Regions from separate parts of the Gordonia sp. G4 genome, predicted to be linked through region 2. Evidence: riboswitches for the same ligand, from Rfam matches in the RefSeq annotation. Region 2 holds a riboswitch; the other holds the start of a gene.
What was found. A riboswitch is a leader RNA that binds a small molecule or an ion and turns the genes downstream of it on or off. The one in region 2 is predicted to bind thiamine pyrophosphate.
Positions count from the first base shown of each region.

Region 1: another riboswitch for thiamine pyrophosphate. It lies ahead of thiC (phosphomethylpyrimidine synthase ThiC); the one in region 2 lies ahead of thiO (glycine oxidase ThiO).

Region 1 covers NZ_CM173442.1:2,190,880-2,194,060, forward strand. The annotation lists gene thiC (phosphomethylpyrimidine synthase ThiC) at 1-1,667, opposite strand, end outside; TPP riboswitch at 1,675-1,764, opposite strand; gene AC3B5T_RS09745 (GNAT family N-acetyltransferase) at 1,987-2,334, shown strand; gene AC3B5T_RS09750 ((2,3-dihydroxybenzoyl)adenylate synthase) at 2,435-3,181, opposite strand, start outside.
Region 2 covers NZ_CM173442.1:1,029,076-1,032,256, reverse strand. The annotation lists gene AC3B5T_RS04490 (hypothetical protein) at 1-61, opposite strand, end outside; gene thiE (thiamine phosphate synthase) at 382-1,107, opposite strand; TPP riboswitch at 1,155-1,265, shown strand; gene thiO (glycine oxidase ThiO) at 1,260-2,321, shown strand; gene thiS (sulfur carrier protein ThiS) at 2,318-2,518, shown strand; gene thiG (thiazole synthase) at 2,511-3,181, shown strand, end outside.

The sequences.
Region 1 (3,181 bases), 1.2 Mb from region 2:
AGCGGTAGATACACGCGGCTCCCGGCGTCGGCGAACTCCGCCGACTTCGCCGCCATGCCCTCCGCGATCGTTCGGTCGATGTCCTCGGTGGTCACGAGACCGTGCTCCTCGGCGTAGGCGCGGACATCCGCCGAGATCCGCATCGAGCAGAACTTGGGGCCGCACATGGAACAGAAGTGGGCCGTCTTGGCCGGCTCGGCGGGCAGTGTCTCGTCGTGGAAGGCGCGGGCGGTGTCGGGATCGAGGGCGAGGTTGAACTGGTCGTTCCAGCGGAATTCGAAGCGCGCCTTGCTGAGTGCGTCGTCGCGTTCCTGCGCCCGCGGGTGCCCCTTGGCGAGGTCGGCGGAGTGCGCGGCGATCTTGTATGTGATCACGCCGACCTTGACGTCGTCGCGGTCCGGGAGGCCGAGATGCTCTTTCGGTGTCACGTAGCAGAGCATCGCGGTGCCGGCCTGGGCGATCATCGCCGCACCGATCGCCGAGGTGATGTGGTCGTATGCGGGTGCGATGTCGGTGGCGAGGGGCCCCAGAGTGTAGAACGGCGCCTCCTCGCACAGCTCTTCCTCGAGGCGTACGTTCTCCGCGATCTTGTGCATGGGGACGTGCCCTGGTCCCTCGATCATGACCTGCACGCCATGGGATTTGGCGATCGTGGTCAGCTCGCCGAGGGTGCGGAGCTCGGCGAACTGCGCCTCGTCGTTGGCGTCGGCGATCGATCCCGGGCGTAGGCCGTCGCCGAGCGAGAACGTGATGTCGTAGCGGCGGAAGATCTCGCACAGCTCGTCGAAGTGGGTGTACAGGAACGACTCCCGGTGATGCGCCAGGCACCAGGCGGCCATGATCGAACCACCGCGGGAGACGATTCCGGTCACCCGCTCAGCGGTGAGCGGGACGTGGCGCAGCAGGACTCCGGCATGGACCGTCATGTAGTCGACGCCCTGCTCGGCCTGCTCGATCACGGTGTCGCGGTACAGCTCCCACGTGAGCGAGGCGGGATCGCCGTTGACCTTCTCGAGCGCCTGATAGATGGGTACCGTCCCGACGGGGACGGGCGAGTTGCGAATGATCCACTCGCGGGTGGTGTGGATGTCGGCGCCGGTCGAGAGGTCCATGATCGTGTCGGCGCCCCAGCGGGTCGCCCACACCATCTTCTCGACCTCGTCGGAAATCGAGCTGCGGACCGCCGAATTGCCGATGTTCGCATTGACTTTCACCGCGAAGCGCTTCCCGATGATCATCGGCTCGGACTCGGGATGACGATGGTTCGCCGGGATCACCGCACGTCCGATCGCCACCTCGGACCGGACCAGTTCGGCGTCGACGCCCTCCCGGGCGGCGATGAACCGCATCTCGTCGGTGACGATCCCGGCGCGCGCCCAGGCCAGCTGGGTGCTCGCGCCGTCGATCGGCTCGGGCCGGTGCCAGCTGTCGCGGGTGGGTGCGAGGCCCTGCTCGACGTCGATGCGCGCCGACCGGTCGGTGTACGGGCCCGAGGTGTCGTAGACGTCCAGATGCTCGCCGTTGGTGAGGTGGATGCGACGCTGCGGTACACGCAGGTCGTCGACCGAGAGATAGTGCTTGGTGCTGCCCTCGATGGGACCGAGGGTCAGGAACCCGGAATCGGCAGGTGCGCTGTCGGTGCGCGTGGCGGATACACGTGTGCCCATGGCGGTTCTCCCTACGCCGGCATTACCCGGACAGGTTCGAGCGGTCGGCGACCGCCCGTCGCCATCTCAGCCCTCGGTCATCGTGAGAGCCCCCGCGGTGTGTAGTTGTCGTGCGCCCGTCACCATACCTCGACTCGTCCGGAGCCAGGCCCGGGGCGGGAGTGAACCGTCTCGATCTGCGACGGCAGCGCCATCGGGGTCGGCAGTTACGGTTCCGTAAGGTAGCGTGTGACCCTGATCACAGACGGTGCCGGTGTCGAGCCGCGGCAGTCGCCCGTCGGCGATCAGATGTCCGCGATCAAGAGGTGAGGAGGGTCGGGTGCTACGTAAGCATCGTCAGCGACCACCACAGTCGGCGAAGTCGATCCTGCAACAGATCTCGCAGGTGGTGCACAACCCGGACCGCGACCGATTCGAACTCTGGGTCGCCGGTGACCTGGTCGGTGTGCTCGGCTATTCGACCGAGACGGTCGACGGTCAGACCACGATCACCGTGCTGCACACCGTGCTCTACGACGAGTACAGCGGACACGGCCTCGCCACCCGGCTCACCCGCACCGTCGTGCACCATGCCCGCGAGCAGGGCGCCCGCCTGCGGCCGGTGTGCACGTTCACCAAGCGCTACCTCGACAGCCATCCCGGGATAGTGACGCTCGCCCCGGTGTGATCGAGCGTCGGAGGGCACGTCGACGCCCTTCGTGGCTCGTCGCTATCGCTCCTCGCACCTCAGGGAGCAGGAGTCGTTCGTCGCTATCGCTCCTCGCACCTCAGGGAGCGGGCGGGCCGGCGAGCAGTGTCTCGCGAAGTACCTTTTTGTCGATCTTGCCGACCGCGGTGACCGGGAGTGTGGTCACGACGCGGATCACGTCCGGCAGCTTGAACGATGCGAGTCCGCGCCCGGTGAGGAACGTCCGGATCGTGGCGAGTTCGAGCGGCTGGGCCGGCGGGTGCTCGTGTGAGAGCACCACGGCGGCGCAGATCTTCTCGCCGAGCGCGTCGTCGGGAAGTCCGACCACGGCGACCTGCCGGACCGAGTCGTGCGCGAGGAGGTTCTCCTCGACGTCGTCCGCGGCGACGTTCTCGCCGGCGCGCACGATGGTGTCCTTGATGCGCCCGGTCACGGAGACGTGGCCCGACGGCAGTCTCGTGACCTTGTCGCCGGAACGATAGAACCCGTCCGGCGTGAACGACTTCTCGTTGTGCGCCGCGGCGCGGTAGTACCCGCGGATCGTGTACGGCCCCCGCACGAGCAGTTCCCCTTCGACGCCGTCGGGGACGTCGGCGCCGTCTTCGTCGACCACCCGCACCTCGTCGAGTTCCGACATCGGGGAACCCTGCACCTGATGGACCAGGTCGCGCGGTTCGCCGGGACGGGTGTAGCAGATCAGCCCTTCGGCCATGCCGAACACCTGCTGGACGACGTCGCCGAGGGCCTCGTCGAGGGCGACCGCATCGGGCTGGGCCAGTTTGGCGCCACCCACCTGCAGCAGGCGTAGCGAACTGACGTCCGCCGG
Region 2 (3,181 bases):
ATGACCCGAGCCGGATCGTGCCGCCGCGGGAGTACTCGTCGGTGAATTCCTGCCAGGTCATCCCGGTGGCCTCCTCGTGCATTCCAGGGGGAAGCGGACGGCCGTACCGCTCGGTGAACAGATCGCCACCGCGCCGGTCGTCGCGCTCATGCCACGAACAGGATCGATGAGTCAGATGAAGAGGGTGCATCTCGGTAACCGATTTCGGTCGAAGAACGGGTGACCGACACCAGAGCGCAACCGACCCGCAGCGGGGGGTCGGTCAGATTCAGACCCCGCTGCGGCGGGTTACGAGAATGCTCGTGATGCACAACATGATCGGTCCACCATAGACCCGCGACACCGACCGGGCAAACCTGTTTCGTCCCCGACGACGACTCGCTACAGCATCCCGGCGAGTTCCCGGGCCGCGGCGGTCGGGTCGGCGGCGGCGGTGATGGCGCGCACCACGACGATGCGCCGTGCCCCGAGCGCGGTGACCTCGCCGACGCGGCCGGCGTCGATCCCGCCGATGGCAAACCACGGTTTCGCCGATTGCGTTGCCCCCGAAAGCATTTTCGCAGTGGCGGACACGAGGTCGAGGCCGGCGGCGGCGCGGCCGGGTTTGGTGGGCGTGGTCCAGCACGGGCCGACGCAGAAGTAGTCGACGTCTTCGTCGGAGATCGCGGCGGCAGCCTGCTCGGGGTCGTGGGTCGAGGCGCCGATGACGACGTCGCGGCCGACGATCCGGCGGGCCGCCGACGGCGACAGGTCGCCCTGTCCCACGTGCAGGACGTCGGCGCCGGCGAGCGCCGCGATGTCGGCGCGATCGTTGACCGCCAGCAGCGCACCGTGCGCGTCGGTGATCGCCCGCAGTCCCGCGAGGATCTCGAGCTCCTCCCGCGCCTCCAGCGTCCCGAACTCGCGTTCACCCGGCGAGTTCTTGTCGCGGAGCTGCACGATGTCGACGCCGCCCGCCAGCGCGGCGCCGACGAAATCGAGGAGGTCGCCGCGCTCGCGTCGGGCGTCGGTGCACAGGTAGAGGCGGGCCGAGGAGAGCCGACGACGACGGTCTGTCGCGTGGCCGGAATCCGCGGACCCTGACCTGGTGTGGTTCGGGGTCGTCACGCCGACCAGGCTAACCGGACACCTGACGCCCCCGCGTAGGGTGGACCGCACGAACACACGGGAGCCCGGACCGGCCGGGCTGAGAGTGCGGACCGATCCGCTGACCGTCGAACCTGATCCGGGTCATTCCGGCGAAGGAAGGTGATTCCAGCGTGAATTCCCCTCGGAAGACTGCTCACCGCACTCTGACGGTGGTGGGCGGCGGCGTCATCGGGCTGACGTGCGCACTGGCCGCGGCCGACGCCGGGTGGCGGGTTCGCGTACTCGACGCCGGAACCGACGAGCGCGCCTCGTGGGTCGCGGGTGGCATGCTCGGCTCGCTCGGCGAGGGACATCCCGGCGAAGAGGCGTCGCTCGCCCTGTCGGTGGAGTCGGTCCGGCTCTGGCCCGCGCTCGTGAAGCGGCTCGACGACCCCGCCGTCGTCACCGCCACCGACTCGCTGTTCGTCGCGGCCTCGGCCACGGACATCGAGTACCTGCGGCACCTCGCCGACTTCGTCTGGGCCGGCCAGCCCCGCACCGACTCGGCGCTGCAGCCGGTGACCGGCCGCGACATCCGGGCACTCGAACCGTCGCTGAGTTCTCGTCTGGTCGGTGGCTACCGCGCGGTCGGGGAGTGGTCCGTGGACAACCGGCGCCTCCTCGAGGCGTTGCGTGCCGCGGTCACGACGGCCGGCGTGGAACTGGCCACCGCCCGCGTCGGGTCCCTGGCCGATCTCGACGACCCGGGCTCCGACGGGCAGATCCTGCTCGCCGCCGGGCTCGGCACCACGGCCCTCTGGTCCGGCGCCGACCTGCATCCGGCCAAGGGCGAGATCCTCCGGCTTCGTCGTACCCGCTGGTCCGTGCCCCCGCCCGCCCACGTCGTCCGGGCACGCCTGCACGGCCGGGCCGTCTACCTGGTGCCACGCGACGACGGGGTCGTCGTCGGCGCCACCCAGTACGAGGCCGAGGGGATGACCGACCGGGCGCCGCAGGCCGGTGGCGTCGCCGACCTGCTCGCCGACGCGATCGAGGTCCTGCCCGGACTGCGGACGTATGAACTGACCGAAGCGGCCGCGGGTCTGCGGCCGTGCACCGCCGACGGGTTGCCGCTCGTCGCCCGCGTGGACGCACGCACGGTCGTGGCGACCGGGCACGGGCGCAATGGGATCGTCCTCGCCCCGGGTACCGCCGAGCGCGTGCTGTCGATCCTGGAAGGAGTCGAGGAATGAGTATCACGGTGAACGGCGAGAGCATGGATGTCGACGACGACGCCTCGGTGCGCGACGTGGTCGCCGGGCTCGGGATGCCGGACCGCGGGATCGCGGTCGCGGTGGACGGCGCGGTCGTCCCGCGCGGTCGCTGGGACCGGTACACCATGACCGACGGCGCCGTCGTCGAGATCGTCACGGCGGTGCAGGGTGGCTGACCAGTCGACACCGGACCCGTTGCGGATCGCGGGCCGCGACTTCTCGTCCCGGCTCATCACCGGCACCGGCGGCGCGTCGAATCTCGCGACCCTGGAACGCGCACTGGTCGCCTCGGGCACCGAACTCACCACCGTCGCGGTCCGCCGCGTCGACGCCGCCTCGGGCACCGGGGTCTTCGATCTGCTGCGCCGGCTCGACATCGCCGTGCTGCCCAACACGGCCGGCTGCCACACCACCGCCGAGGCGGTCCTGACCGCACAGCTGGCGCGCGAGGCGTTCGAGACCGACTGGGTCAAGCTCGAGGTGGTCGCCGACGAACGCACCCTGATGCCCGATGCCATCGAACTCGTCGACGCGGCCGCCGCCCTGGTCGGCGACGGGTTCGTCGTGCTGGCCTACACCAACGACGACCCGGTTCTGGCCGCGCGACTCGCCGATCTCGGGGTGGCCGCGGTGATGCCGCTCGGGTCACCCATCGGGACCGGTCTCGGAATCCTCAACCCGCACAACATCGAGATGATCGTCGACGACTGCCATACCCGCTTCGACGACCCGCTGCCGGTCATCCTCGACGCCGGCATCGGCACCGCGAGCGACGCGGCGCTGGCGATGGAACTCGGTTGCGACGGAGTGCTTCTGGCGACCGCGGTGACCCGCGCGGA